Regions from separate parts of the Hwanghaeella sp. 1Z406 genome, predicted to be linked through region 1. Evidence: predicted binding sites of a transcription regulator. Region 1 holds the regulator's gene; each other region holds the start of a gene.

Region 1 (10,744 bases):
ACGGTCTGGGCCTGGCGACCAAAGCGGGTCTTTGCGTTCAAGGCCTTGTTCGACCGCTTGCTGTGCCTGTTGCCGTTCGAACCGCCCTATTTTGAGGCTGTTGACCTGAAAGCAGACTTTGTTGGCCATTCCATTCTGGAAAGTGGTGCCGACACAGGGAATGGCCCCGGGTTTAGAAAGCGATTTAGCATTGCCTCTGATGCATCGGTGCTGTGTGTCCTGCCAGGGTCCAGACGTGGCGAAATGGAGCGACTGCTGCCCGTGTTTAAGGATGCTGTCGCAGAAACACAGATAAAACATCCAGGTTTGCACGTGATTATCCCGGCTGTGCCGCATCTGGTACAGGCAATTAAGGCACAAGCAGCAGATTGGCCGGTTGATGTGACTGTTCTGGAAGATCAGTCGCAGAAATATGATGCTATGGCCGCGTCAAATGCGGCGCTGGCAGCGTCTGGTACCGTCGCCCTGGAATTGGCATTGGCGCGGGTGCCAACGGTTATTGCCTACAAGATCAATGGGCTGACCCATTTTCTGGTGCGGCGCTTGATCAAAACACAATATGCCCATTTGCTGAACATTCTGGCCCAACGCGAAATTGTGCCGGAACGCATTCAAAGTGACTGTCTGGCAGGCCAATTGGCCCAGGATATTGATGCCCTTTTGGGGCCATCCGGCACGCAACAGGCGTCACTGCTGGCACCCTATCTGGATCAGTTGAAACCATCAGGCGAGGATGCGCCAAGCGTGGCAGCCGCCCGCATGATCCTTGCCAGTCTGACCATAAAAAACGCGGCCCAACAATAAGTTGAGCCGCGCTCTTCATGTCAGATAATTGCGTATTAGCGCTTATCTATTTCGATAAAATCGCGACGGTCCGACCCCAGGAACAACTGACGCGGACGCCCGATCTTCTGATGCGGATCTGCGATCATTTCATTCCATTGGGCGACCCAGCCGGTGGTGCGGGCCAGGGCAAACAGAACCGTAAACATGCTGGTCGGGAAGCCGATTGCCTTCAGAATGATGCCTGAATAGAAATCGACATTCGGGAACAGCTTGCGGCTGACAAAATACTCATCTTCCAGCGCGATACGCTCCAATTCCTGAGCGATTTCCAGCAGGGGATCATTCACGCCCAGTTCGGCCAGCACTTCATCACAGCTCTTCTTCAGAACGCCTGCGCGTGGATCATAATTTTTATAGACACGGTGACCAAAGCCCATCAGGCGGAAAGGATCATCTTTGTCCTTGGCACGCTCAATGAATTTGGGGATGTTCTTCACATCGCCAATCTGTTCCAGCATATTCAGAACAGCTTCGTTTGCGCCGCCATGGGCAGGCCCCCACAAGGACGAGATACCAGCGGAGATACAGGCAAAGGGGTTGGCCCCGGAAGAGCCTGCAATGCGTACCGTTGATGTCGACGCATTCTGCTCATGGTCCGCGTGTAGAATGAAAATTCGGTCCATCGCCCGTTCAACCGCCGGGGACAGGACATAGTCTTCCGCCGGCACACCAAAAGTCATGCGCATGAAATTTGCGGTATAGCTCAAGCTGTTATCGGGATACATGAACGGCTGGCCGATTGGATATTTAAACGCCATCGCCGCAATAGTCGGCATTTTCGCGATCAGCCGGTGAGAGGCGATCATGCGCTGTGCCGGATCATTAATATCCGTGGAGTCATGATAGAACGCGCTTAATGCGCCAACCACACCGACCATAATGGCCATCGGGTGGGCATCGCGCCGGAAGCCGCGATAGAAATACAGCAGTTGTTCATGCACCATCGTGTGATAGGTGATGGTGTGCTTGAACGTCTCGTTTTCCTTCTTATTGGGCAATTCCCCATGCAACAGCAAATAGCAGACTTCCATGAATTCACAGTTTTCCGCCAGATCTTCGATTGAATAGCCGCGGTGCAGTAGAACACCTTCGTCACCATCAATATAGGTGATCGCGCTGTCGCAAGAGGCGGTAGAGGTGAAACCTGGATCATAGGTGAAATAGCCGGTCTGGCCATAAAGCTTCCGGATGTCGATCACTTTGGGACCGACAGACCCGCTCATTACAGGCAATTCCCAGCTCTTGCCCGTCGCGTTATCGGTCAGGGTCATTGTATGCTGTTTTTTATCGCTCATGCTGGAACCTCCTAATTATCAATGTGCCCAATCTCTGTTACCGTGTGCCCCATGAGTGTAGGGCAGGGCTGAATATGAGCATTATCTTCGCTTCGGTGCGGAACAGTACAAGGTAATGACGCAGCGCACAATATGGCGAAAGTGCCTACAAATTTATGACTCTGCTGGAACTGCGGCAATCCTGGCCAAACACTCATCACGTCCCAGGACAAACAGCACTTCCATCAGGTCAGGAGAGGCATTGCTGCCCGTTACAGCCCCCCGGATCGGTTGAGCGACCTTGCCAAAGCCAAGGCCTTTCGCGTCGCAATAGGCCTGCATCGCATCATGTAAGGACTCGGTTGTCCAGGGCGACAGGGTGGATAAGACCTGATCGGCAAAATCCTTGGCGATTGCCGGGCCATCGCCCGAAACCAGTTTTGCCGCCTTCGGATTTTCCAAGGGGAAATGGGGGCGTTGAACATAAAACCGCGCAGCATCGGCCAGTTCAGGAAGTGTGCTGGCCCGCTGTGTCAGGCCGGGCATGCCCGCTGCCAGGCGTTCAATCATATCCGCATCATCAGAAACATTCAGGGCAGGGGCGATCATTCTGGCCAATCGCACCGGATCGGATTGCCGCAGGTAATGAGCATTCAGGTTTTGCATACGCTGAAAATCCATGCGAGACGGCGACCGACCCACCGCATCCATATCAAACCAGGCGATTGCCTGTTCTTCCGAGATGATTTCCTCATCCCCATGGGACCAGCCCAGGCGCAGCAGATAATTTTTCAGGGTTTCCGGCAGATAGCCCATTTCCCGATACTGCTCCACCCCCAAAGCGCCATGCCGCTTGGACAGTTTCGCCCCATCTGGACCATGGATCAGGGGGATATGGGCAAAGGCTGGGACAACCCAACCGGCCGCAAGGAACAGATGGTGCTGGCGGAAGGCATTGACCAGATGGTCATCCCCCCGGATCACATGGGTGACACCCATATCGTGATCATCTACGACAACAGACAGCATATAGGTCGGCGTGCCATCGCCCCGCAACAGGATGAAATCATCCAATTGATCATTTTCAATCGTCACATCGCCTTGTACCAGGTCGTGGATCGTCGTGCTGCCGCCATCACGGGGCATTTTGATCCGGATTACCGGATCAACGCCTGCCGGTGCAGTCGCCGGGTCCCGGTCCCGCCAGGTCCCGTCATAGGGTGTCTTGCGGCCTTCGTCCTTCATTCTCTCGCGCATCGCGACCAGTTGATCTGGTGTGCAATAACAGTAATAGGCATGTCCTTTAGCCAACAGATCACGGGCAACCTGGGCATGGCGCGCGGCCTGGCTGGATTGCATCAGAATGTCGCCGTCGCCTTCTAGGCCAAGCCAGGACAGGCCGTCCTTGATCGCGTCTATCGCTTCCTGGCTGGAGCGTTTCTGATCGGTATCTTCGATGCGCAGCTTGTACTGGCCGCCATGATGACGGGCAAACAGATAGTTGAACAGGGCCGTACGCGCGCCGCCAATATGCAGAAATCCGGTCGGAGAGGGGGCAAAGCGCGTAACAACAGTCATGGTCACTCCTAAAATGAGATCGTGATTTAGCAAATGCGTGTGTCCTTTAGCACAGCAGCCACCTGTTGGGCAAAGCCTGGAAAAGTATCTCGCCAGTCATGACCTGTCGCTTTATGGTGGCATTCTGGCGGGGGGACACCATGAACAGCGGTCATTTTAAAGGCCAGAACGCAGCGTCGTTTATGCGGCGGGATAATACCTTTTCTGCCCGTTTTTGGCAGAATGCCCTTGCTGCAACCCTGGCCGGCGAGCGGGACCGGTGGGCTTTGTGGTGCCCTGTCTTCTTTGGCATTGGTATAGCCGCATACTTCTCCCTACCCATAGAGCCACCGCTTTTGCCCCTTGTATTCTGCGGCGTCCTGGCAGGCCTGATCACAGGTGTGGCGCATTGGATGGGGGCGCCACGCCTTTCTGGAATTCTGATTCTGTTGCTGTTTGCCCTATTCGGACTGACCTATAGCGTATGGAAAACGCACTGGGTGGCCGCCCCGGTTCTGGAACGCGCGCAGGTCTATCCTGGCATGAGTGGCCGAGTTGCCGCCGTCGAGACATTCCCGGACGGTGCCCGCATTCGTCTGAAGGATTTAGACTTCGGCTGGCGCGGGCGGGGCGATCCAGTCCCCGAAGTCGTGCGCATTAAGCTTCGGGCGGGGGCATATCCTGGAATTGGAGATCGGGTCCGCCTTATGGCCCGACTATCGCCCCCGCCCAGACCTTCTTATCCAGGCGCTTATGATTTCGCCCGTGTGGCCTGGTTTGATCGATTGGGCGCTGTCGGGTTCAGCCTGTCGGATTGGGAAAAGGTTCCGCGCCTTTCAGAACCCGATCTATGGGAAACAGCCCATATAGCGATACAGCAAACCAGAATGGATGTTTCCGCCGCGTTGCAGGCTGCCCTGCCTGGCATACGGGGCGGGGTCATGGCCGCCCTGTTGACCGGGGATCGCGCCGCCGTGCCTGAACCAATTCTGGAAGACCTGCGCCAATCCGGACTGGCCCATCTGCTGGCTATCTCCGGGCTGCATATCGGCATGATCGCCCTGATCGTTTTTGTGACCTTGCGTTTCCTTCTTGCCCTGCGGGAATCTTGGGCACGCGATCGCCCAATCAAAAAATGGGCTGCTTTCGGGGCGTTAATCGCATCTTTTGGCTATCTGTTGCTTTCCGGCGCGACGGTTCCAACCCAACGGGCTTTTCTTATGACCGGCCTTGTTCTGGTGGCAGTGTTGACCGATCGACAGGCGATTTCCATGCGTTTGGTCGCCTTTGCAGCCATGGTGGTGTTGTTGATCGCGCCGGAAGGCCTGATCGGCCCCAGCTTCCAGTTATCTTTTGCCGCCGTGATTGCCCTGGTCGCTGTTTATGAAAGCTATCGATTTGGGGGTGGGAAACAGGATGGGGCGCGCGGATGGAGCAGAAAGGCGGCCTTCTATATGGCAGCGGTGTGCCTGACCACGGTGATCGCCGGGGCGGCGACCGCCCCTTTTGCGATCCATCATTTCGGCAGGATTGCGCATTATTCGGTCCTGGCCAATCTCGTCGCTGTGCCAATTGTCACCTTTTGGGTGATGCCCATGGGGCTGTTGAGCCTGTTGGTGATGCCCTTCGGCCTGGAAGCATGGCCCTTATCGGCGGCGGGATGGGGGATCGATGCGGTGCTGACCATCGCCCATTGGGTCGCGACGTTACCCGGTGCCACTGGACACTTGCCCCCCATGACCGGTTGGGGCCTGATTTGTGTCACGTTGGGCGGGTTATGGGCGGCAATCTGGCGGCATCGGTGGCGATATCTGGGGGCGCCTTTTGTGATCGCCGGATTGGCCTCTCCCCTGTCACAGCCAACGCCTTTGGTGCTGTTCCATGAAACTACGGATCAGGCTGCGATCATCTGGCAGGGCAAACTATGGGTCCAGTCCACACGGCGCGATAAATTCACCCTGTCGGTTTGGCAGGAAAAGACGGCGCTTCCGCTGGGCGGGGATTGGCAGGATCTGATGGCCTTGCGGGAAACCCCATTGCATTGTGATCCTTTGGGATGCAGCCTGAACATTACCCTGTCAGACGGTCGGGCAGGGGTGTTTGCCTTTACCCAGGACCCAAGGGCGGTTGCCGAAGATTGCCTGCAGGCCGATGTGACCCGGCTGCCCATCGTCCCGCATCCCAGCCTGTGCCGGGAACGTGCCGCGATCACTCCCGCCGATCTGTATCGCGATGGCGTGCATGTATTCTATGACAGCAAGCCAGCCCTTGGCGTGGAAACGGTTGAGGCAGCGCGGGGACACAGACCCTGGACCAAATCCGGGTTAACCAGCCAACGGTCCGTGGATTAGTATTTCCGCAGCAAACCGACCAGCCGACCCTGAACATTTACCTGATCGGGGCGATAAATCCTGGTTTCGTAATTCTGGTTGGCGGGTTCCAGGGCGACGCTTTCCCCCTTGCGGCGCAGGCGTTTCAGGGTGACTTCCATCCCTTCAACCAGCGCGACGACAATATCGCCATTGCTGGCATGTTCCGTGCGCTCAATGATTACAGTATCCCCGTCCAGGATTCCGGCATCGATCATCGAATCCCCTTCAACCTCCAGGGCATAATGATCGCCGCGGCCCAACAGGGTGGCGGGCACATCAACCAGCATGGAATGATCGCGCAGCGCCTCAATCGGTGTTCCGGCAGCGATCCGGCCATACAGGGACAATTGAACGGTGTTACCGCCGCCGCGCATCATGGATCGTTTGCTGCCAATTTCCTTCTGGCGCAGCATTTCGACGCGGCGATTGCGGATCGGCAACTGCTCCGGCGTCGAATTCTCAGGCAAGCGCACAACTTCCAAGGCGCGGGCGCGGTTGGGCAGGCGTCGCAGGAATCCACGCTCTTCCAGCCCTGTGATCAGGCGGTGAATCCCAGACTTCGATTTCAGGTCCAATGCCTCTTTCATTTCTTCGAAAGAAGGGGATACCCCCGAAACTTGAAGTTTGTCGTGAATGAACATCAGGAGTTCATATTGTTTCCGGGTCAGCATCTTGTTCTTCTCCTGTTCATGGGGCGCAATGGCGCTCAGACCGTGATTACCTGTTCTATGGACTAATTTTGTTCGCACTCTGTGTCAAGGGGTAAAATTAGAACATATGTTCTCTTTAGCGGGTATATGTTCCCCTAAAAGCTAAGATACCCACCAGAAAACAGCATGATTTCAACCGGTTGCCCCATTACTGCCGGAGGAGCATGTGGCAGGCGTCGCACCAGGCAATCCGCCGCTGCCAGACGGCGCATCATGGAACTGTCCTGACGCTGAAAAGGCTCCGCCACCAGAAAACCATCCGAATCGCGTCGCAGGGTTGCGCGCATGTAATCTTCCCGCTGATCGTTCTGGCCAAGTTCAACGCCCAAACGCGCTGTTTCGAAGGCCGGGTCTGTATCTTTCATGCCGGCAAGGCGCGCCAGGGCAGACTGTCCAAACAACAGAAAGCAGACCAGCGCAGAGACCGGATTGCCCGGTAACCCCAACATCGGCATTTCGTTTAACAGGCCAAACATCAGGGGCTTGCCGGGTCGCATAGCAATCTTCCAGAAATCCAGCTTCAGGCCGACATCCTGCAACACACTGCCGACAAGATCATGCTTACCGACCGAGGCGCCCCCCGTCGTCAACAGCAGGTCATGACCGGCGGCATGATGAGCCAGGGCTTTCAGCGCCTCCGGATTATCCGCCGCAATGGGCAGCAGCGTTGGTGCACCGCCTGCCGCTGTAATCGCAGCCGCCAGGGCGGGTCCATTGGAACTGACAATCTGATTGGGTCCCAGCGGATCGCCCGGCATGGCAATTTCATTTCCCGTCGAGAGGATCGCAATGCGGGGTTTACGATATACCGACAGCCAGGGAATGTTCATTCCGGCGATTGTGCCAATATCCCGCGCGGTCAGGCGATAGCCTGCGGGTATTAACTCATCGCCTTGGGCAAAATCCAACCCGGCCTTGCGCACATAGGTGCCTATCCGCGCGCCTTCCCGGATGGTGACGGTGCCGGTCTGTTCGTCCGCATCCGCGTCTTCCTGAATGACGATCGTATCGGTGCCGGCGGGCAGGGGGGCACCGGTAAAAATCCGCACACAATGACCGGCAGGCACCTCTGTTTCATAAGATGCGCCTGCTGCAACCTCCGCAACGACTTTCAGCGATACCGGCACCGTCTGGACATCCGCGCCACGCACCGCATAGCCATCCATGGCAGATACGTCCTTAGGAGGCTGCGTGCGACGCGCCAGCAAAGGAGAGGCCGTGACCCGGCCAAGCGCCTGATCCAGTGATATGGTTTCAATCCCAACCGGCGTCAGGGCTGACCGAATGCGTTCACGGGCCTCAGCGACGGAAATCATCAGGAATTTGTCTCCGCAACCCGATACTCGCCTGATTTGCCCCCCGCTTTATGAACCAGATGGATATCTGTAATTTGCATCGCCTTATCAATCGCCTTGACCATATCATAGACGGTCAGTGCGGCCACGGACACCGCAGTCAGGGCCTCCATTTCCACACCGGTTCGGCCTTTCAGCTTCGCCGTGGCTTCAATCCTGACCCCAGAAATCTCCTCATCCAGGCTCAGGAAAACCTTTACCGATGTCAGGGCAAGGGGATGACACAGCGGGATTAAGTCCGGCGTGCGCTTTGCCCCCATAATGCCTGCCAATTGCGCGACGGTCAGGGGATCGCCCTTTTTCACGCGGCCCTCCTTGATCGTCGCCAGGGTTTCCGGCGCCATGCGCACCAGACCACGGGCCGTTGCTGTGCGTTCGGTCTCCCCCTTGTCGGAGACATCGACCATCACCGCATTGCCGTTCGCGTCAAAATGGGTCAGTTCTGCCATGGTCAGGCTGCCTGTGCACGGGTCAACAGGGCCAGCGTAGCAGCCGTCACGTCGTCCTGACGCATCAGAGATTCGCCAACCAGAAAGCGCATCGCGCCGACTTTCTCCATCCGTGCCAGATCAGCCGGGCCGTATAAACCACTTTCCGCCACAAGAACCTTGCCCTCAGGTACCATTTCAGACAGTTCCTCAGTAACTTTAAGATCCACCTCTAAAGTTTTGAGATTGCGGTTATTTATGCCGAGAAGAGGGGACTTTAGCTGCAAGGCACGCTGCATTTCTTCCTCATTATGGACTTCGATCAGGACATCCATACCCAGTTCATGGGCCAGGGTTTCCAATTCAATCGCAACCTTGTCCGTCAGGGCTGCCATAATCAGCAGGATGCAATCGGCCCCCAAGGCGCGCGATTCATAGACCTGATAGGGGTCCAGCATGAAATCCTTGCGCAGAACCGGAAGGGTCACGGCCATGCGGGCTGCGCTGAGATACTGATCCTTACCCTGGAAATAGGGTTCGTCCGTCAGGATGGACAGACAGGCCGCACCGCCTTTCTGATAAGCCCGGGCCAGGGCAGCAGGCGCAAAATCAGCCCGTATCAGCCCCTTGGACGGCGATGCCTTCTTGATTTCGGCAATCAGCGCATAGTCACCCGCCGCAACCTTTTTCCTCAATGCTTCAGCGAATCCGCGCGGTGCAGGGGCGGTTTCGGCCTGGGCACGAATATCCGCCTCTGGCACAGCCTTTTTGCGGGCCTTGATATGGTTGCGCTTGTCAGCACAGATTTTGGCCAGGACGTCGCTCATCCGGCTTTTCCCTCTTTTGGATAATCATTGGTAACAGCCACAAGGGTTGTCAGCACCTGTCTGGCACGGCCTGAATCGATGCTATCGGCCGCTTGTGTCGCGCCGTCTTTCAAATCTTTGGCCTTACCAGCAATCAGCAATGCAGCCGCTGCATTAAAGACCACAATATCACGATAGGCCGACGGCGTCCCGTCCAGTAAGGCCGTGATGGCCCCCGCATTATGCTCCGGCGTGCCACCCAGCAGGTCGTTCAACGCCGCGACCGGCAAGCCAATGTCCGCTGGGGAGATGTCAAATGTGGTGACTTTCCCGTTTTCCAGCGAGGCGACCCGAGTAGGGCCGGTCGTGCTGATCTCGTCCATACCGCTGTGCCCATGCACGACCCAGGCGCGCTCTGCCCCCAAATCTCCCAGGGTTTCTGCCATTTTTTCAATAAATTCAGGACGGAAACAGCCGATCAGATAGCGCTTCACCAAGGCCGGATTGGATAAGGGCCCCAAAATGTTGAAAATTGTGGGAACGCCCAGTTCCACCCGGGTCGGCATGACATTGCGCATCGCCCCGTGGTGGCGCGGGGCAATCATGAATCCAATGCCCGCTTCCTTGATGGCCCGTTCGATATTGGGGAAGGGACAATCCAGATCGACACCCAACTGGCCCAACGCATCCGCTGTGCCTGATTTGGAGGAGGCGGCACGATTGCCGTGTTTGGCAATGGGCACACCACACCCCGCAACGACCAGGGCCGCAGCGGTCGAGACATTCAGTGTTCCCAGCTTGTCGCCGCCCGTTCCGACGATATCCATGGCATTATCCGGCGCATGAATACGCGACACCTTGGCGCGCATGGTCCGTGCCGCCCCAGTGATTTCCTCCACGGTTTCACCGCGCAGGCGCAGGGCCGCCAGGAATCCGCCCATCTGGGACGGGGTCGCGTCGCCCGACATGATAATGTCAAACGCGCGCTCTGCCTCTGGCACGGTCAGGGTTTCGCCGCCAACGACTTTCCCGATCAGTTGTTTCATATCCTGCAGGTCGGCTGCCATGCCAAATCCCCCTAATTCCGCGTTCTTTTCAGGAAATTGGCCAATATCTCATGACCATGTTCCGACGCAATGCTTTCTGGATGAAATTGCACGCCGTGCAATGGATAGGTTTTATGCTCCATGCCCATGATCACGCCATCATCGGTGCGCGCGGTCACGGTAAAACAGTCCGGTAAATCCCGTTCCGACACGACAAGGCTGTGATAGCGCGTTGCCTTCAGCCGATCCGGCAGGCCTTCAAACAAACCTTGCCCGGTATGAGAGACTTCAGAGACCTTGCCATGCATGGGGGCAGGGCCGCGCTCAACCGTCGCACCATAAGCGTAGCC
Region 2 (10,744 bases), on a different contig from region 1:
CAGGATCACTGCAGACTGCCCCACCTGCCAGACCCCAAACCCGGCCAGGATAATGGCCAGCACCAACAAAGGCCGATTGCATCGGGGGGATTGGGAGTTTTTGGCGTGCTTGCCGTCGTCCTGCGCCGCAACAACCCTCATTTCCGCGCCCCAAAGCCACGCCTGCGGCTGATCAACAACAGCACAATCGAGCCTGCAATCAGCCCCACGCCGATCAGAATCATCCCCTGCCATCCGGTTGCCCCTGCAGGCCCGGCAAGGGACGCCATCACCATGCCGGCGGGCAGATTATTGGGCATATCACGTTGCCGCAGGTCTTCCGATTCAGGACGGCGAACCGGACGATCCACCGCGACAAAGCTGGTATAGGCAGTTGCCAATCGATGCGGAAGGGCAATATCCAAAACAGCAAGACGCCCTTCCTCCGGACCAATCGCGCCCCGGCGAATATCATCCTCAATCGATTCAACCTTGGTTCTGGCCCATAATTTCGCGATGCCTTTGGCAGGGCGCAGATCTGCGCGGGTCAGGTGAACCGCCATATCGTCCTGTGCCATTTTGCCGGTAAATGTCAGGTCCCCACCCCAGTTTTCCATCGCAATTGGCACAATCAGCGCGCGGGCGCCATACAGATCAGGCAACCTGTCTGGATAAACCTCCATCCGGGTAGCAGGATCTGCCGTCACGTCCAAATCAATCGCAACCGGTGTTTCGATTCGTTTATAGAATTCCGCCATTTTCGGGGCTGCCTCAGACACATTGGCTATGTTTAGGGTTTCACCCGCGCCCAATTGAGCGGATTTGCGCATGAACCAACCATTCGGCGCGGAGCCGAGGGAAACCGTAAACAAGCGGGCATTGCCCAGATTGGCTTCGATCATCTGAAACAATTCATCTTCATTGCCGACCAGGCCATCGGTCAGAAACACGATCTGGCGCAAAGCAGTTTGATCGGTGCTGCCTTCAACGGCATGTCCAGACGCCAGCGCAGATCGAAGCGGGGGCATCATTTCCGTCCCCCCATCGGCTTTCAGGCCCGCGACAAAGCCAATCGCCTTTTGGATGCGCGCCGGTGTCGCCGGTTCTGTTTGACCAAACAGGCGCTGAAAGCTGGAATCAAACTCTATGACATCAAACCGGTCCTTGGGGCCCAGCGCCGCCAATGCCTGGATAAGCGCGGCGCTGGCTGCCTTCATCGACTCCCCTTCCATGGAACCCGACGTATCGATCACGAATGTGACGTCGCGGGGACGCTCCAATTGCTTGGCCTGATCTGATCGGGGCGGCTGAATCATGGCCAGCAGGTAATCCACCGCGCCGATCCGTTCATGGAACAACATCGCACCCGGCATATCATTGCTCTGGGTGCGCCAGCGCAAAACGATGTCACGATCCGCAGGTTCTGCTTCCAATCGCAGGCCGATTTTGTACTTTTCCCCCTCGCGGGTCACAACCAGATCATGGCTTGGACTTTCCAACGTCGCCAGCTCGGCCCCGGCGTCCAACGTAACCTGCAATCCTGTTGGGTTTGACTGGCGCTGTTCATCAATCGGGAAACCAAGGCGTGCGGCATCCGCCATCTGACGGTCAATCTCCGCTTTAACCTGCGGGATTTCCAGGGCCGACAGTTTCATATCCGGTATATACCGGGGAGCAGTCACCAGCGGCATGCGAAACTCAAACAAATCGCCATCCCGGTCGACCGTCGACTGAAACTCCAAAGTGACGGAGATCATTTCCCCCGGACCGATATTTGCCAGAGAAAGCATGAATTGATTGGGGCGGTTCTCATCCAGCAGGGCCGCGGTCTGACCCGCCGCCTTTGCTGCGTCATACTCCTTTTTGGCGGAGCTGCGCTCTCGAATCTCCCCTTCAACGACGCGATCGTTGACGCGAATGGTCAGGCGATCAACCGCAGCCTTATCGGGCAAAGGAAAGCGATAGCGGCCTTCGACCCAATCCGTGCTGTCATTTCGGAACAATTGAATGACTGTTCCCCGCGCAACGATGGCGGCAATATCCAACTGCACCGATTGCGCCAGTCTGGGGGCTGAGGCAAAGGGGGCCTCGGACTGGCCCATTGGCCGCAGATACAAACCGTCATTCTGCACCTCCGCCGCGCTGGCTGCGCTGGTCATCGCCAGAACCGACGATATCAGCACCGTCAGAAACGTGATCAGGGCGATTGCGCCGATCAGATACCGATCCCGTCTGGCCTGACGATAGGATTGGCTTGTACGATGGGAAAAGAGCTGCACCTTCATAGTCCCAGTCTCCTCGATTGAGTTAATCTGGAGCGTATCCTGCAGGGCAATCACGGCAGGCTGGGGCTGGTATCGCGGCAAGCTAAAGGTTGTTTTGCGGCGGAACTGTGGCCTGCCTGTACGTTTACGCAACAGTTCGGGTCTATTCGCATGAATTTTGGCCGGAACGGCGTTGCAGCATCCGGTCGTTCGGCGTAGGTTTCGCCCATTCGCGCACAACATGATTTCAATGCTTAGGAGCTAGCAGGACCATGGCCTTTCTTGCCGATCGATTGAAGCGAATTAAGCCCTCCCCGACCGTTGCTGTGACCGCAATGGCGAACGAATTGAAAGCGCAGGGCGTCGATGTTATCGGCCTTGGCGCGGGGGAACCTGATTTCGACACCCCGGAACACATCAAAAAAGCCGCCTATGACGCCATCGCTTCGGGTAAGACCAAATACGGCCCGCCCCCAGGCATCCCACAATTGCGTGAGGCGATTGCCCGCAAGTTGAAGCGCGATAACGGTCTGGATTACGATATCTCGCAGATCACGGTCGGAACCGGCGGTAAGCAGACAATTTTCAACGCGTTCATGGCGACCGTGAATGCCGGTGATGAGGTCCTGGTCCCGGCCCCATTCTGGGTCAGCTACACCGATATCGTGGCCCTGATGGAAGGGGAGCCGGTTCTGATCGATTGCCCAGCAGAGGCGAATTTCAAGCTGCAACCGGACCAATTGCGCAAGGCGATCAACCCGAAGACCAAATGGTTGATGTTAAACAGCCCGTCTAACCCGACAGGTTCAGCCTATACACGCGCGGAATTGAAAGCCCTGGCAGATGTCCTGATGGAGCCTGCCTGCCAGCATGTCCATGTCATGACCGACGATATGTATGAATTCATCGTCTATGACGGTTTTGAATTCTCCACCATCGCGCAGGTCGAACCAAAGCTGAAAGAACGCACCTTGACGCTGAACGGCCTGTCCAAGGCCTATTGCATGACCGGGTGGCGCCTGGGCTATGCAGCGGGCAATGCGGACCTGATCAAGGCTATGAATATGCTGAATTCCCAATCCACCACCTCGCCTACGACATTCGTGCAATGGGCCGGTGTTGCCGCATTGGATGGGGACCATGGCTTTATCGAAAAGCACAATGCCATATTCAAGGATCGCCGTGATCTGGTCGTGGGCATGCTGAATCAGGCATCGGGAATCACCTGTGCCACACCGGAAGGCGCATTTTATGTCTATCCATCCTGCGAGGGTGTGATCGGGCGCAAAACGCCATCGGGCAAAGTGCTGGAAACCGACCAGGACTTCGTCACCTATCTGTTGGAAGACAAGGGCGTGGCAACGGTGCAGGGCGCGGCGTTTGGCCTGTCCCCTTATTTCCGCATTTCCTATGCCACATCCACGGAAGCCCTGGAGGAAGCCTGCCGACGCATTCAGGCCGCCTGCGGCCAATTGAGCTGAGGTAGAATTCGCTGATGGGTCAATCTGCCGGTACGCCGGACACTGCTGCGCTACACTTCGCGGATGTTGTGATAGAAGAATTACGGGTCCGGGCGCGGGAGGATATAACGCTCCTTCCGTTCCTGGCCCCGCTGATTCGCGGCGCGCGGGACGGATTTGTTGCACAACCAGCGACGAACCCTGCGCCCGCCCCGCCAGCTTTTCAGCCCAGTCTGGATAATTTTTCGGGATCGGACGCATTGCGTCAGGCCGTTCAGGATACCGCGCCCCTGTGTCACTGGCGTGATGTTGTATCCGGGCATCCTGATGTTGATCCCGCCTTATCCGGCGGAATGCATGCGGCGCATATATTTGGTGAATTGGGCATTCTTGGCATGCCTGGCATGCGCGCGGGCTTGTTCACTCTAGCCCCCAATATCGATTATCCGCTGCACAGTCATGGTGCCGCAGAGCTTTATTTTTGCCTCTCCGGCACCCTGACGCTGCGTCATGGCGTGAATGGTGCGCCTTTTTCACTCAATGGCGGTGACTATTCGATCACGCCGATAGAGCGCGTTCATGCGCTTTCCACCGGGTCTGAACCCGTTTTGCTGTTTTTTGCATGGGTGGGTGCACTGGGGGCACCAATTTATTGGTGGCATCAGGCTAAAACCGGTATATGGGAGCGTGTCGAGTGGTCACGTGACTCAACGGGCGTCTGGAACCGAGGCAAGGCACAGCCGGTCGATCAGGACATGTTGGCCCAACAAACTTTAAGTGAGAAAGAGTAATCCATGAACAGCTCTATTGGCAGGGCTCTGGCCTCTGCGCGGCTGGACGGGACAAAGCTTGCGGCTGACCCTGGCCCGACCCCGAAAAGCCTGGCACAGGCCTATGAAATCCAGGATGAGATGATCGAGACGATCAGCGTGCCTGTGGTCGGATGGAAAATCGGGGCTAACAGTCCCGAAGCCCGTGCCCGGCTGAATACGGATCAACCCTTGTATGGTCCTCTATTCGATCGTTGGACCTATGCCGCACCAACCCGGATACCGACCCCGAATGGCGCCTTGATGGTTGTCGAGGTGGAAATCGCCTTCCGATTGAAGCGCGATCTGGAACTGCGCGACGAAGCGTTCAGTGAACAGGATGTCGCGGATGCCATAGGATCCGTCCATCCCGCCATTGAAATCGTGGACCGTCGCTTTCGCGATACGGGCAAGCCGGTGGATGCGAAATGGTTGATCGCCGATGGCGCGGCAAACCATGCCTTTATCTATGGCGAAGGCCGCACAGATTGGCGCGCATTGAACCTGCCAGAGCTTGCCGTATCGGTCGCGATGGATGGTAAGGTTATGGGCACGGGGACAGGCGCTGAATCCATGGGCGGCCCGCTGAAGGCACTGCATTGGCTGGCGGAAGAATTGCGCCAGAAGGGCAAACGGTTGAATGCCGGGAACTATATTATCACCGGCTCTTTGGCCCCCGTCTTTGAAGGCAAACGGGGGGTCCCGATTATTGGCGACTTTGGGGCATTGGGTCAGGTTGAAATCGTCCTGGCCTAAGGCTGATCCCGCAAGGGTCATTCTGCCAACGACACTGGTAATTTGAAGTGAAAGACAGTACCGTCTGGTCGAATCGAAACCAAGGAAGACAGCATCATGGACATAGTTCGCATTATCATCGCCCTGTTTCTGCCTCCCGTTGCGGCATTCCTGACGGTGGGTCTGGGCCTGCAATTCTGGCTTAACCTTATTCTGACATGCTTCTTTTTTCTGCCAGGCTCGATCCATGCGCTGTGGCTTGTTGTGAAGAAATAGTAGTGTGACCGTGACTTCAATCGCGGCACTGGAAACACCCTGCCTTCTGTTGGATCAGGCGAAGCTGGCGGACAATATCGCGCGCATGACTCAATCGGTCACCCGATTGGGCGTGCAATTGCGACCGCATCTGAAAACCGCCAAATCCGCGAAAGTGGGCGTGCTGGCAACGCAGGATCACAAATTTGGCATCACGGTGTCTACTCTGCGGGAGGCTGAATATTTCGCCGATCATGGATTTAAGGATATCACCTATGCGGTGGGGCTTGCGCCGGGCAAGCTGGATCGCGCCGCAGCCCTGATCGCGCGCGGCGTTGATTTAAAGGTTTTAGCCGATACGGTCGATGCGGCCCGGGCGATTGCTGATCACGGTGCAGCGTTCAAGCTGCTTGTTGAAATTGATTGTGGTGACGGGCGGGCCGGGGTGTCTGCCACCGGGCAAACGCTGCTGGAAATAGCCGACTGCCTGTCTGGGTCCAAAGCGGCCCGGTTAGATGGGGTTTTGACCCATGCCGGTCATTCCTATGGCGTCAATGACATCCCAAAAATCCAACAGATTGCAGAAGATGAACGCCAGGCCGTGGTTCATGCCGCAGAACGTTTGCGCACCGCCGGGCATGCCGTAAACACCGTCAGCGCCGGATCCACCCCGACTGCCTTGTTCAGCCAGGATGCGACCGGGCTGACCGAATATCGCGCAGGGGTCTATGTCTTCTTTGATCTGGACCAGCAATCGCGCGGTGTTTGTCAGACTCAGGAGCTTGCCCTTAGCGTCCTGGCAACGGTTATCGGGCATAACCGGGAATCCAGCAAAATTCTGCTGGATGCCGGGGGGCTTGCCCTGTCAAAGGATATCGGTGCCAACGCCTTCCGTCCTGAAGTCCGCTACGGGGCCGTGGTCGCCGTGGATGGCCCGGCCCTGAACGATGTTTATGTGACCTCTGTCAGTCAGGAACATGGCCATGTGAAGGTGACGGATCCGGCCCTGTTTCAGCGATTGCCAGTAGGCAGTCGGGTACGAATTCTGCCCAACCATGTCTGTATGACCGCCGCCGCCTATCCCGTTTACAACGTGACGGATGGCGATACCCTTATCGACCAGTGGGACCGCTGTAACGGTTGGTAAGGTGATTAGAGCATCATGCGTTCGCATGAGCGCACACATGACACTCTAACCACTTGTTTCTTTAGCAAATGCGTCGTCGCAAACGATTCCGTTTGCTCGGGATTTGCTCTAAGGACCAGTCTGAACCGGTTAGCCGCAGCGGGACCAGCCACAGCTTTCGCAGGTGTCACAGCCTTCCTGATGCACCAGGCCGGGCTGACCACAGCGCGGGCATTGCGCGCCGCCCCTGTCTGTTGATCCATGGGCCCGCTTGGTGCCTCTTGCGGGTCGCGTGATCTCCCCATCCTCATCACTGCCCAGAAAGCCGATGGCGATCATATGACGCTCAATCACTTCCCCAATGGCTGCCAGGATGGAAGGGACGTAGCGCCCCTCTACCCAATAGCCACCGCGCGGATCGAAAACCGCCTTTAACTCTTCCACCACGAAGGCAACATCGCCGCCCCGCCGGAACACCGCACTGATCATCCGCGTTAAGGCGACGGTCCAGGCGTAATGTTCCATATTCTTGGAATTGATAAAGACCTCGAACGGGCGGCGTCGACCCGACGATTCGATCACATCATTGATGGTGATATAGGTCGCATGATCACTTTCCGGCCAGCGCAACTTATAGGTCTGCCCCTCTAACGCGCCGGGACGGTCCAGGGGTTGGGACATGTAAACCACATCCCCTTCTGCCTGCGCTGTCTGCGGCACGGGGGCAGCGTCCGCAGGCAGGGTCGCCTCAACACTGAGTACTGATCCAGTGACCTCATTGGGGCGATAGGTTGTGCATCCCTTGCATCCCAGGGCATAGGCGCGGGCATAGACATCCTTGAAGGCCTGAAAGGAAATTTCAGCAGGCAGATTAATGGTCTTGGATATCGAACTGTCGATGAACCGTTGCGCGACGGCCTGGATTGCCAGGTGATCCTCCGGCTGCAGGGCCTGAGCGTCGACGAAATAGTCCGGCAATTCACTCTCTGCACCGAATAAGTCCCGATACAGGCGATAGGCATAGTCCACAACCTCGTGACTTTCCCGACTGCCATCGGGTGCAAGGACCTTGCGATGGGCGCGAAAGGAAAAGGCGGGCTCTATCCCCGATGACACATTCTCCGCCACCAGGGAAATCGTGCCGGTCGGCGCGATGGACGTGACCAGCGCATTCCGGATACCATAGCGCCCGATATCCTTGCGAATATCCTCTGGCAATTCCGCGATGCTTTCCCCGGCCAGATAGGGTTCCGCCTGAAACAATGGGAATGCACCCTTTTCCCCCGCCAGATCAATCGAGGCCCGATAAGCCGCATCGCGCAGGCTGGCCAACCATTGTTCCGTCAATTTCAAGGAATCCGCACTGCCATAGCGCGTGCGGCACATCATCAGGGCATCTGCCAGACCGGTCACGCCCAGGCCAATACGCCGTTTCGCCATCGCTTCCTGCCGTTGCGCATCCATTGGAAAACGCGACAGGTCGATCACATTATCCATCATCCGAACCGCGATGGTCGCCAGTTCCGCCAAAGCATTCACATCCAGATGGGCGGCTTCCGTAAACGGCTGCTGGATCAGGCGTGCCAGGTTAATCGACCCCAGCAGACACGCGCCATAGGGGGGTAAAGGCTGCTCCCCACAGGGGTTGGTCGCCTGAATCGTCTCACAATAATGCAGATTGTTGCGGGCATTGATACGATCGATGAAAATGACGCCAGGCTCTGCATGGTCATAGGTGGACCGCATGATCTTGTCCCACAGATCCCGCGCCTTAACAGTCCGGATCACAGCGCCATCAAATACAAGATCCCAGGGCCCATCGGCGGCAACGGCCTCCATAAAGGCATCACTGGCCAGAACCGACATGTTGAAATTGGTCAGCTTCCCAGCCGTGCGCTTGGCAGCGATAAATTCCTCAACATCAGGATGATCGCACCGCATCGTCGCCATCATGGCGCCCCGGCGATAACCGGCGCTCATAATCGTGCGACACATAGAATCCCAGACTTCCATGAAAGACACCGGACCCGACGCATCGGACCCGACGCCTTTAACCAATGCCCCCCGCGGGCGCAGCGTGGAAAAATCATAACCGATCCCGCCGCCATGCTGCAGCGTCACCGCCGCTTCTTTCAGATGGTCAAAAATGCCGACCATATTGTCTGGAATCGTGCCCATCACGAAGCAGTTGAACAGCGTTACCTCACGTTCGGTCCCGGCCCCGGCCAGAATCCGCCCGGCGGGCAGAAACTTAAAATCTGCCATCGCTTCATAGAAGCGCGGCTCCCATATCGAAGGGTCTTTTTCCACTGACGCCAAGGCCTTAGCCACCCGATGCCAGGTATCCTGTAACGTTTTGTCCACAGGCGTCCCATCCGGCTTTTTCAGCCGGTATTTCATATCCCAGATACGCTTGGAAAAAGTACTAAATTCCAAATGGTTATCCTCGTTTGGATCGTTCTGAGATTGGTGTGAAATTGGCTACAGGCATTTCCAATTTCCGCCTAACTATCAGATATATAATGACTTTTTTATTATAACGCGCAAATGCGATTCAAGTCAATCGATGTTCTGTTTTTGTTTGATGACAGTCAATTCAAGAGATCTTGGGCGATAATTTGGATAAGATTTTGAAATCAAAGAAGTTCGGGCAATTCATGCTGCCCTGTGAAACACTCCACAAAGTTATCCACAGGTTTCTTCACCGATCCGTTTGCACTCTGATTCTATTACATTTTCCAGCCTGTCCATAAAGCTTTGCCGGTCAAGACCAGGCGGTATGGCAGGCAGGATGGAAACAGTGATCGTGCCCGCCCGCTTCAGGAAACTGTTGCGCCGCCAGCGCATCCCCGAATCTAGCGCAATCGGGATCACCGGAACATTCAACGCGCGATACAGGGCATAAACGCCCGGGTGATAGGGCGCGGTCACCCCCGGCGCAACGCGTGTCCCCTGTGGATAGATAACGACCGAATAGCCATCTTTGATGACGGCGCGCCCCTGCAGCACCATACTGCGCATGGCCGACGCCCCGGCGGCGCGATCAACGGCGATCATGCGCATTTTGGAAAGATACCAGCCAAAGAACGGAACTGATTTCAGTTCCTGCTTTAGGACAAAGACTGGCTTTGGCAGAATATGGCTGAACGCCATCGTTTCCCAGGCCGATTGATGTTTGGACGCATAAATCGCAGGGCCGTCGGCCAGAGCCGCCCCTTCGGCATAAACCACCCGATATTTTATCCCGGCAAACAGCCAGGCACAGGCCACACCATAAAATATCCAAAACCGAAAGAACGGTCGCCCGATCCATTCAGGCAACAGGATCAAGGGCAGATACAGAAATCCGATAACAATCGTTCCGCCGTAAAAAGCAAATCCAAACAACAGCGACCGCAAAACCGTCATAGTCTCTCCTCCGGGCCGAGCACCAATTCCCGAAGGGTTTGACGAATCCAGACCAGAATAAATTTCGTATATTCTCCCGCGATCAGGGCTGCCGTGCCTGGATAGCGGTACCACCTTTCATGTTTCACATGATCAGGGGAAACGGGATGCGGAACAATCCTAATTCCCGGCATCACAGCGCGAAATTCCAGCAAGCTGCGCGGCATATGATAGCCAGCCGTCACCAGTCGAATAGAATGAATTCCAGCCTCCTTAACCCAGGCGGCCGTTTCCTGGGCATTGCCATCAGTGTCCACCGCGTCATGCCCTAAAATGATGCAACATTGCAGTCGATCCGGCGCGCGCTTTTGAATGCGCAGCAATTCTGCGACATCCACGCCACGATGCACCCCGGACACGAACAATCTGTCGGCCGCCTTTGCCTCCAACAGTTCGATGCCCGCCTCCAGCCGCAGCGTGCCGCCGGTCAACACAACAATGGCATCTGTCTTTTCCGATAGGGGGGCCGGGGTTTCCGGGATCGTGCTGGCAAAAACGACAAAGCCCAGGGCCCAGCCCGTCGCCAGCACTGCGACAAGTAGCAATCCAATTGGGTAGCGCCGCTTTCGGCTGTCCCGTCGTCGTGCCATCGCGCGGCCTCCTAGACCATCCGCGCCAGCGCCCGCATCACTGTGATGCGCGCCGCAATCATCGCGATCAGGGCTGTCG
Region 3 (10,744 bases), on a different contig from region 1:
CTGTCTGGGCATGACCCTGTATCTGATGCCGATGTCTGCCATGGAAATGCGGTTTTATGTCGACAAGAACCGATCCCAATGGGGGGCGGCCCTGTTGCGTGAAGGGCAGTTTACAACAGTTGGCAAGGCGATCACCATTTTCGTAAAAGAACGCGAAGGGTCCGAGCTGTTCGGCCTGCTATACGACAATCGGGAAGACCCCGAAGCACCCTATACGATCATGGCCGAACGGGGCGCAGTCGTTGAAACCAATGATGGCCCGCGCATTCTGGTCGTCAATGGCAGCCGCCAGACCTTCCAGGACGGTAAAATGCATCTGGTCGAATTTGACCGGACAATGATTGATATCGGCGTCCCCGCCTCCGCTGCCAGCGCGGTCTGGGCGCAGCCTGAAGAACGCTTTCTTCCGGAATTGCTGTCGCCGGATCCGGATAACTCAAATGACATGTATTACTACAGCAAGCTGATCGCAGAAGGACACAGCCGAATAGCCACGGCACTGCTGCCTATCGCCTATTCCATCGCTGCATTGGCGTTTATCCTGCGCGGTGGCTATTCCAGGCGGGGGAATTTTTCGGCCCTGGTCAGCGCGATTGGCGCGATGATGGCGCTTCTGATTGGTCATATGAGCCTGGTTTCGGCCTCCGGCTCGGACAATCGCTTGATTCCTTTGATCTATCTGAACTCTGTGATCCCCTCCCTTGTGGGCTTGTATTTCATCTTCCGTCCGACCCGCCATAAGCGTGTGGTCCCCACGACAGTGGCGAATTAGGGTCAGGGCGCAACGATGCGGATATCCAAAACACTCGCCTTTTATATGGGTCGCCAGTTCATGTTCTGGATGATCTGTGTTTTCATTTCCCTGATCGCCATCGCAGCCATGTTCGACATTGTCGAATTGCTGCGCCGCGCATCCGGTCAGAAGGAAGTGACAATCGACATTATCATTCAAATGTCGCTGCTTAAATTACCCAATCTGGTGCAGGAAATGCTGCCATTCGCGGTGCTGCTGGGGGGCATGATGGCGTTCTGGCGCATGGCGAAAGCCAATGAATTGGTGATTTCTCGTGCAGCAGGCGTGTCAGCCTGGCAATTCCTGATGACCCCCATGATCCTGACCTTCCTGGTTGGCGTTGTGTTAATCACAACATTCAATCCTTTTGCCGCCGCAATGCGCTCACATTACGAGAACATGGAAAGCAAGTATCTGGGCAAGAATCATACGGAATTCGCTATGGGGTCCACCGGTGTGTGGTTGCGCCAGGGCAAACAGGATTCCCATGCCGTGATCCACGCAAATACGGTCAGGGGCAGCGGCGACGAAGCGCAATTGCTGGGGGTAATCGTGTTCCAGCTGGAAGGCGACGACCGATTTGTCGGCAGGATCGACGCTGCCAAGGCCACATTGCGCGCCGGATACTGGGAACTTTACGACGCCTATATCTCCGTCCCGGACGAAGCAACCCGTCACGTCGATGTCTATCGTCTGGCGACAGAATTGACGATAGAGGGTATTCAGGACAGCTTTGCTTCTGCCGACACCTTGTCCTTCTGGGAACTCCCCAAATTCATTTCTACGATGGAACAGGCAGGCTTTAATGCAAATGCCCACCGATTGTATCTGAACAGTCTGCTTTCCATGCCGGTACTGTTGTGCGCCATGGTTCTGATCGCAGCAATCTTTTCGATTCGGGTTTCGCGGCGAAGCTCTACAGGCATGATGATCATTGGGGGCGTGGTCAGTGGTTTTCTGTTGTATTTTTTCACAAATATCGTTCATGCATTAGGCATGTCCGCCAGCATTCCCGCAGCCCTGGCGGCGTGGATGCCTGCGGGTGTCGCCATGATGTTGGGCATCACTGCATTGTTGCACTTGGAGGACGGGTGATGACCGCCCCTATGTCGTTCGCCCATCGGTTTGTGCTGGTAACCTGTCTGTCTTTGGGTGGATTTTGCCTGTCTGCCGGTACGGCCATGTCACAAACACAGCAGATTGCCCCTAATACGGCTGAAACCATCAACGAGGACGGTCTGCCGATCCTGCTGAAAGCCGATGAGGTCACGCAAGACCGGGAACTGGGTGTCGTTGTTGCACGCGGCAGCGTTGAAATCGCGCAAGGGGATCGGGTCCTGTTGGCCGATACGTTAAGCTATAACCAGAACGCCAAGACCGTAACGGCCTCTGGCAATGTGAATATCCTGGAACCAGACGGACAGGTCATATTTGCGGATTATGTTGAACTTTCAGAAGACCTGTTAAACGGCACAATTGAAAACCTTCGCATCCTGCTGGCCGGGAATGCCCGCATTGCCGCTGCCGGGGGGCGTCGGACAGATGGTGCGACAATGGAAATGGCGCGGGGCGTCTATTCCCCCTGTAAGGTCTGTAAGGATGACCCCAGCAAAGCTCCCTTATGGCAGATCAAGGCGGATCGTGTCATCCACGACAAGAATGAGAAATCCATCGACTATTATGACGCATCGTTGGAAATGTTCGGGGTTCCGGTTCTGTACACGCCCTATATGACCCATCCGGATCCAACCGTTAAACGCAAAAGCGGCTTTCTGACACCATCCTTTGGGACCAAAACCAATACCGGTTTGTTCCTCAGAACCCCGTATTTCTGGAATCTTGGATCGGATGTCGATATCACCCTGGACCCGATTTTTACGGAAAAGCAAAAAGCCTTAATGGGTGGGGAATATCGACAAGCCTTTGATACCGGCAGGATTAATCTATCCGGCAGTTTTACTTATGCGGATCAGAGCATCGGTAGCCCGACATTTGTGCGCAAGGAAGATGATGTCTTTCGCGGGCATATTTTCACTGATGGCGTATTTGACTTGAGCGAGACCTATCGCGCCGGTTGGGACATCAATCGATCGACGGACCAGACCTATCTTAGAAAGTTCAACTTCTGGGAAGACCCGGGCAATTCTATGACATCGACGGTTTATGCCGAAGGGTTCAGGGGGCGCAACTATATGGCGGCGCGTGCCTATTCCTTTCAGGACCTGCGCCTGGGACAGCGATCCGATACCCCCATCATCCTGCCGTTGCTGGATTACAATGGCGTGGGCGACGCGGGAAAATATGGCGGCCGCTGGACCCTGGACGCCAATGCGCGCGGTCTGACGGATGGCGATGACGCTGACAGCCAGCGTTTCTCGATAAGTGCTGGATATGAACGCGAATTTATCGCGGATTGGGGTTTGGTCACGACAGCATCCGGCAGCCTGCGGGGTGACCTCTATAACGTCGATCAGGACAGCCGCTTTGACTCAGCCGGGCGCAGTGTTGACGATGGCTTGACCGGGCGTGTCATTCCCAGAGTGGGCTTGGAATCCCGGTATCCCATGGCCCGCTATTCCGTGGGGGGACGCCAGGTTATTGAACCTATGGTGGCCCTGTATGCCTCGCCAAATGGTGGTAACCCCGAAAACATTCCTAACAGCGACAGCACCGTCTTTGAAACCGATGACATCAATGTTTTCTCCGCTGACAGGACCCCGGGACTGGACCGCGTAGAAACCGGACAGAAAGCCGTGGCGGGGATCAACCTGTCGCATTTCCAGGATGATGGGGGGCGGTTGTCTCTATTCGTCGGTCAAAGCTATCGCTTCCGAAGCGATCAGGACCTCGCCACCGATGCGCGCCTCGAGAATGAACGTTCAGACTGGGTTGGACGTTTGGAAATCACACCAAATGATTATTTTTCATTATTCTATCGCTTTAATTATGCCGCGAATGAGTTCAAGGCCAACCGGAACGAGCTTGGATTTTCAGCTGGCGGGAGCGGCCTTCGCTTTTCATCCAACTATACCTATATAAGAGACAGTCTGAGTCCGGATGCTGCGTCCATTGAAGAATTATACCTTAACGTCAGCACACAGATGACCGATAACTGGACGACCGAGGTTGGAACGCTGCAGGATCTGAGAGATGGCGGCGGATCGCTGAGCCATACTGCCAGCCTGAAATATGAAGACGAATGCTTTATCTTCCTGGGCAGATACCTGCGCAGCTATATCAACAGCGTCGACATAGAACAGGAAGATGCCTTCATCTTCACACTGACCTATAAGACGTTGGGAGAGGTTACCTTTTAATGCCTGATCGCTTCATGTTTTTGGACATCCCCACAAGGGCATGGCTTAGCTGTGGCAGGACCTTTCTAGCCATTGCCGTGCTGATTGTGTGTGCCTTCACCATCTCTACGGCACAGGCGCAATCGCAAAATAACCTGATGCGCATTGCGGCCGTCGTGAACGACGACATTATCTCCGTGCTGGATCTTGAGCAACGACTGCGCCTTGCAGCGCTGTCTTCAAACCTGAACTTGGACGCGCAAACCCGTCAGCGCCTGATGCCACAGGTTCTGCGCAGCCTGATTGATGAACGTTTGCAATTGCAGGAGGCGACCGCCAACAGCGTCACCGCCACCGATCAGGAAATAGAGACCGAAATTGGCAACCTGGCACAACGCAATAACATGAACGCCAATCAGCTGGCCGGCCTGTTGGCCAGCCGGGGAATTGATATCCAGACCCTTCGAAATCAATACAATGCCCAAATCGCCTGGGCCAAATATGTCGGGCGGCGGCTGATGCGTCAGATAGATGTGGGCGAGGAAGAAATTGATGAGGAATTGGCACGCCTGACCGCTGTTGCCGATCAACCTCAGAAGCGGGTGTATGAAATATTTCTGGGCATCGATAACCCCGATGAAGCCAATGAAATCCGCAGCAACGCAGAGCGCCTTTTGAACCAAATCCGCAATGGGGCGGATTTTTCGTCATTGGCGCGCAGCTTCTCGCAAAGCGGCACGGCCAGTTCGGGCGGTGATCTGGGTTGGATCGCGCCGGGTCAGCTACCAGATGAGTTGGACTCTGCCCTGCAATCGCTGTCCCCGGGCATGGTGTCGGCCCCGATCCGCAGCATAACCGGGTTTTACCTGCTATATGTCACCGACAGCCAAACCATTGGTCGCGATCCCGGTCAGGCGAAGGTTGATCTGTTTCAATTGATCCAGCGCATTCCCCAGGACAGCGGGTCGGCCACCAAGTCAGATGCCATGGCGGCCCTGACCGCCGCAAAGGCCTCGATTACCAGTTGCGATGCGCTGAAATCTTTTGGCCAGGGGCGGCCTGAGACCAGTGTTGCCGCCGCGGAAGATATCGCCATATCCGAATTGCCCGCCGCCACGCAGAAGGCCATTGACGGATTGCAGCCAGGACAGACATCAGACCCTATTGATATGGGACGGGCTGTTGTGATGGTCACTATTTGTGATCGCCAGGACGCCGGATTGACACTGCCCAGCCGCGAGCAATTGAATGCGCGTTTGACCAATGAACGTCTCGAACTGCTGGTGCGCAGAAAGTTGCGGGACTTGCGGCGCGAGGCCTTTATCGACATCCGCTTATGACCAGCACGCCCCGCCTGGCGCCCATTGCCCTGACCATGGGGGAACCTGCCGGAATTGGCGGCGAAATCGCCCGCGCAGCCTGGCTGCGCCGCAACAGTGATGATATTCCGCCCTTTCTGCTTATTGATGATCCTGATCGCCTGCAGGCGCTGGATGATGCATTAGGGGGTGGGGTCCCGATCGTTGAAATTACAAGCCCAGACGAAGCAAACGCTGTCTTTGCCAACGCGATCCCGGTCCTTCGGCAGTCCCTTCCGGTCCAGGTGAATCCGGGACAGCCTGACCCGGCAAATACCAATGCCGTCCTGGCCTCAATTGATCGCGCCGTTACCTTATGCAAGGCCCGCACGGTGTGTGCGATGGTCACAAACCCAATTCATAAGGCGGCATTATATGCGGGCGGCTTCCGCCATCCGGGTCACACGGAATATCTGGCCGATCTGGCCGCCGTCCCTCGCACGGTCATGATGCTTGCCGGGGGCATGATGCTGAAAGAAGAAGGCCTGCGGGCAATTCCTGTCACAGTCCATACCAGCCTGCGCGATGCCATTTCCATATTGACCAGCGATTTGATTGTAGAAACCGCCCGTATCCTGAATGCCGATCTGAAACGCTATTTCGGGATCGCCGCCCCGCGCATTGCCGTTGCAGGGCTGAACCCTCATGCAGGTGAAGGCGGCGCCTTGGGGGATGAAGAACAAACCATCCTAGCCCCCGCCCTGGACCAGTTGCGGGCAGAAGGGATGACGATCCTGGGGCCCCTGCCCGCCGATACAATGTTCCACGCAGAAGCCCGCGCCACCTATGATGCGGCCCTGTGTATGTATCATGATCAGGCACTTATTCCAGTAAAGACACTGGATTTCCATGGCGGGGTGAATGTCACGCTGGGCCTGCCCTTTATCCGGACATCGCCGGATCACGGCACTGCCTTTAACATTGCAGGGACAGGGATCGCGCGTCCGGACAGTCTGATCAGCGCCTTGCGCCTGGCTGCGACAATGGCCCGTACCCAATCATGAGCGACACGACAGTTTCAACAGCCCTAGCCGCACTTCCACCCCTGCGGGACGTCATCAAAGCGCATGACCTTGCGGCACGGAAATCGCTTGGACAGAATTTTCTACTAGACCTGAACCTGACCAGCAAAATCGCCCGCAGTGCCGGCGATTTATCAGTCGGAACCATAATTGAAGTTGGCCCTGGCCCGGGCGGTTTGACCCGCGCCCTGATCAGTGAGGGGGCCAGTTCCGTTGTTGCTATTGAAAAGGATCGCCGCTGTCTGGAGGCACTTGCCCCCCTGGTACAAGCGTCCCAGGGACGCTTACGCCTTATCGAGGGCGATGCCCTGGCGATGGACTACACCACCCTTGGACCAGGCCCGGTGAAGATCGTCGCCAATCTGCCCTATAACATCGCAACCCCCCTATTAATCAATTGGTTACGCAAGGCACAGGATATCGCCAGCCTGTCACTGATGTTCCAAAAGGAAGTGGCAGAGCGGATTGTCGCCCGCCCCGGCGACCAGGCCTATTCGCGCCTGTCGGTCTTGTGCAATTGGCGCTGTGATACCCGGATTTCCTTAACCCTGCCGCCACAGGCGTTCACGCCCCCGCCTAAAGTGTCATCGGCAGTGGTCTCTTTGATCCCAAAAAAACCAGCGCCTGTTGACTGTGACATGGCGGCCCTGGAACAAGTGACCCAGGCCGCCTTCGGTCAGCGCCGTAAAATGCTGCGGGGATCCCTGAAAAGCCTGGTCGCAACCCCCGAAACGGTGCTGGAGGCAGCCGGTATCACCGCGACACGTCGGGCCGAGGAATTGAGCGTCGCGGAATTTGTCGCCCTGACCAGTGCTGTTGAGGCACAAAAGAAACCGACGGCAGGGAACTCCCTACCGTCGGAATAACAGGCATATCATATTGTAAAGTCAGACAGACCAGATCACGTCTCAGGTGCGTCGTCTGGTGACAAATCCGCCTCTTTCGCCTCTACCGGGTCGGGGCCATCCAACATTGTAGATGACAAGATACCTGCATTGGAGCGAATGGCTGATTCAATTTTCTGGGCGACATCCGGGTTTTCCGTTAAGAACCGCTTGGAATTTTCACGACCCTGACCAATGCGCGTGCCTTCATAGGAAAACCAGGCCCCGGATTTTTCAACAATCCCGGCATTCACGCCCAGATCAATCAATTCACCGGTTTTGGAAATTCCTTCGCCATACATGATATCGAATTCAACCATGCGGAAGGGCGGAGCCACCTTGTTTTTGACGACCTTCACGCGGGTCTGGTTACCAACCACAGTGTCCTTATCCTTGATCTGGCCGATGCGACGAATGTCCAGCCGAACCGAGGCATAGAATTTCAGCGCATTTCCACCAGTCGTGGTTTCCGGGCTGCCGAACATCACACCAATCTTCATGCGGATCTGATTAATGAAGATAACCAGACAATTAGACCGCTTGATGGATCCGGTCAGCTTCCGCAGGGCCTGGCTCATCAGGCGCGCTTGAAGACCGACATGGCTGTCGCCCATCTCCCCTTCCAACTCCGCCCGCGGCACCAGGGCCGCCACGGAGTCGACGACCAGAACATCCACAGCACCAGACCGAACCAACGTATCGGCGATTTCCAGTGCCTGTTCCCCGGCATCAGGCTGAGAAATCAGCAATTCATCAACATTCACCCCCAGCTTGCGGGCATAAACCGGATCCAGTGCATGTTCCGCATCGATGAAGGAACAGGTGCCCCCGGCCTTTTGCGCCTCTGCCACGATATGCAGGGCCAGCGTGGTCTTACCCGAGCTTTCAGGCCCGAAGACTTCAATGACGCGCCCTTTCGGAACGCCCCCGATCCCCAGGGCGATATCAAGACCCAGAGACCCCGTTGAGATCGCTTCGATGTCCAAACTGTCCTGCTGGCCCAGCTTCATGATAGAGCCCTTCCCGAAGGAACGCTCAATCTGGCTCAAGGCTGCTTCCAATGCTTTCTGCTTGTCCATGTCTTCCTTGCCCACGAGGCGCAATGCCGCTTGTGTCATGATTGCGATATCCTTCCTGTCACAGCCACGTTGTTCATGCAACTGGCGATACCGTACATGTTCTGTTCTTTTCCGCAAGTTCTTTTTTTATTCTCATTTTATCTATATGAAATCACAGGAAAAAGAGAAAATCCTGTAGTTGTGTTCCTGGTGTGCCCTGGATGTTCTTAAGAGACTCACATTTGGATTTTTTTGATAAGGGTTGGAATTCGTGGTCCGTCCCAGCGGATTTAGTCGCCCGATTCGAGAGCGCCCCTTACGCTTGCGGTCAACTGCTTCAATGAAAATGGTTTGGACAGGAACCGCACCATCGGTAATTCCGCCACCTCATTGGCCACAGCCTCCCGGGTATAGCCCGACATACAGATCACCGGCAGGTCAGGATTTTCTTTCCGCGCCTCTCGAATAAGGGTCGCGCCATCCACTTTCGGCATGACCATATCCGTCACCAACAGGTCAAAGGACTTATCCTTCAGAATTTCCAGGGCGACCTCCCCGGTACGGGCTTCTGTCACCTCATACCCTTTTGACCGTAACGCCCGCGCACTGAAGAGCCGGACGGCATCTTCATCCTCAACAAGCAGGATTCGTTCCCCACCTGTGTCATCCACGGTCGGCATTTCAGGGTTCTGGGCATGGCCTTCATTCTCTGCAGCAACACGTTCCAGCTCTGTTGCGCGCGGCAAATAAAGACTGAAAGACGTTCCTTTCCCGGCCCCGTCAGAATGGGCAACGATAAAGCCGCCCATTTGGGTGATACTGCCATAAACCATGGCCAGCCCCAAACCGGTCCCCTGCCCGACCTCCTTGGTGGTGAAAAAGGGTTCAAAAATCCGCCCCATAACATCCGGTGTCATTCCAGACCCCGTGTCGGTCACTGTGATCATCACATAATCGCCAGGTGGCATGATCTGATCGCGCATCTGATAGGGACGGTCCGCAGCGAAATTATCGGTCTGAATAATCAGCCTGCCGCCCCGTTCCATAGCATCCCTTGCATTCACGGCAAGATTTATGATGCCCTGCTCCAATTGACCACGATCACCTTTTACAGGCCATAAATCGCGGCCGTGAACAATCATCAGTTCAACTGTTTCGCCCAGAAGCCGCCGCAACAGATTGGACAATTCTGCCAACATATCCGTGACATCCACCACGCGGGTGCGAATTGCCTGTTGCCGCGAGAAAGCCAGCAATTGGCGGGTCAGACCGGCTGCCCGGTTGGCATTCTGTTGAATTTGCATGACATCGGCAAAGGATGGATCTCCGGGTTGGTGACGATGCAATAAGAGATCACAAAACCCGATAATGGCCGTCAGAACATTATTAAAATCATGCGCAATCCCGCCCGCCAATTGACCAACCGCTTCCATCTTTTGCGACTGGGCAAACTGGCTTTCCAACCTTTTGCGCTCTGTTGAATCCAAGACATGGAACAGAACACCCGGCCTGTCCTGATCTGGCAAGGCCGTGCGATTTGCATATAGGGTCACAATGCGCTCTTGGGTGGCGGCCAGGCGCATATCAATCGGTTCTGGCGCTTGTCTGTCGCCGCCAACCCCCTTCAGAACCTGGTCCAGAAGAACGGACAGCCGGGGCTGATCATCCAAATGAAAAAGCTCATGAAACGCCCGCCCCTGAACAGGGCGCCCCCCGATCAATCGCCGAAACGCTGAATTTGCCTGATCCATGCGGCCATCCGCATCAATGACGGTCAGGCCGAATGGGGCACGATCCAACGCCCTGTTCGTCAGCGCCAGCTTGCGTTCCATATCATCAATTCGCTGACGGTTGCGCGTCACCTCACTTAAAATCAGAAGAACCCGAATGCCGGAAAACCCTTCTCCTGAAGGTGCCTCCCCGGGCGTAGTGGCAGATGACAGGGCGGTGCCGCGAATGCTGATCCATCGAATCGGATCACCGTCCAGCCCCTCTTTCGCCGGAATGGCAAAAACAGGTGGTTCCGGCAAAGGTTCCAATTCGTGCAACGCTGATTTGCAGCGTTCAACAACCAAATCCAGCGCATCACTGATATCGCGGGTGCCCCCCAGAATGCGGGCAACCTCTTCAACGCTGCTGTCGGGTCCGACCCGACCATCAAACACGTTTAGCGGATCACAGACAGCCGCCACTGTTGCAATGCCTTCGCCAGAAAGAGTCAAACTGATCGTGCTGGCCCCGACGGCGCTCAACAAGGCAACATGATGGTCTTCCATATCCTGCAATCGCTCAGCGCCCACCTGTTGTACTCGACGCCACTTCACCCGCCCAAG

Evidence for each region. The regulator LexA, encoded in region 1, represses DNA repair genes until DNA is damaged. The targets are predictions, from matches to a motif close to ATGTTCTANTTTGGTTC.
Region 2: ACOSDR_RS14745 (adenosylcobalamin-dependent ribonucleoside-diphosphate reductase) is a predicted target of LexA. The motif match lies at 9,195-9,211, and genes of this name have one in related genera.
Region 3: recA (recombinase RecA) is a predicted target of LexA. The motif match lies at 8,548-8,564, and genes of this name have one in related genera.

Annotation. Positions count from the first base shown of each region.
Region 1 covers NZ_JBLZHU010000006.1:223,222-233,965, reverse strand. The annotation lists gene lpxB (lipid-A-disaccharide synthase) at 1-804, shown strand, start outside; gene ACOSDR_RS13680 (citrate synthase) at 840-2,141, opposite strand; gene gltX (glutamate--tRNA ligase) at 2,295-3,698, opposite strand; gene ACOSDR_RS13670 (ComEC/Rec2 family competence protein) at 3,839-6,028, shown strand; gene lexA (transcriptional repressor LexA) at 6,025-6,720, opposite strand; gene glp (gephyrin-like molybdotransferase Glp) at 6,855-8,075, opposite strand; gene moaC (cyclic pyranopterin monophosphate synthase MoaC) at 8,075-8,563, opposite strand; gene trpC (indole-3-glycerol phosphate synthase TrpC) at 8,566-9,369, opposite strand; gene trpD (anthranilate phosphoribosyltransferase) at 9,366-10,415, opposite strand; gene ACOSDR_RS13640 (anthranilate synthase component II) at 10,427-10,744, opposite strand, start outside.
Region 2 covers NZ_JBLZHU010000007.1:158,387-169,130, forward strand. The annotation lists gene ACOSDR_RS14710 (sortase domain-bontaining protein) at 1-141, opposite strand, end outside; gene ACOSDR_RS14715 (marine proteobacterial sortase target protein) at 138-2,264, opposite strand; gene ACOSDR_RS14720 (pyridoxal phosphate-dependent aminotransferase) at 2,516-3,724, shown strand; gene ACOSDR_RS14725 (dimethylsulfonioproprionate lyase family protein) at 3,739-4,494, shown strand; gene ACOSDR_RS14730 (2-keto-4-pentenoate hydratase) at 4,498-5,268, shown strand; gene ACOSDR_RS14735 (YqaE/Pmp3 family membrane protein) at 5,365-5,523, shown strand; gene ACOSDR_RS14740 (alanine racemase) at 5,528-6,649, shown strand; gene ACOSDR_RS14745 (adenosylcobalamin-dependent ribonucleoside-diphosphate reductase) at 6,779-9,064, opposite strand; gene ACOSDR_RS14750 (lysophospholipid acyltransferase family protein) at 9,314-10,036, opposite strand; gene ACOSDR_RS14755 (YdcF family protein) at 10,033-10,665, opposite strand; gene ACOSDR_RS14760 (cell division protein FtsX) at 10,677-10,744, opposite strand, start outside.
Region 3 covers NZ_JBLZHU010000008.1:98,921-109,664, forward strand. The annotation lists gene ACOSDR_RS15695 (LptF/LptG family permease) at 1-772, shown strand, start outside; gene lptG (LPS export ABC transporter permease LptG) at 788-1,888, shown strand; gene ACOSDR_RS15705 (LPS-assembly protein LptD) at 1,888-4,110, shown strand; gene ACOSDR_RS15710 (peptidylprolyl isomerase) at 4,110-5,429, shown strand; gene pdxA (4-hydroxythreonine-4-phosphate dehydrogenase PdxA) at 5,426-6,451, shown strand; gene rsmA (16S rRNA (adenine(1518)-N(6)/adenine(1519)-N(6))-dimethyltransferase RsmA) at 6,448-7,335, shown strand; gene recA (recombinase RecA) at 7,371-8,471, opposite strand; gene ACOSDR_RS15730 (response regulator) at 8,702-10,744, opposite strand, start outside.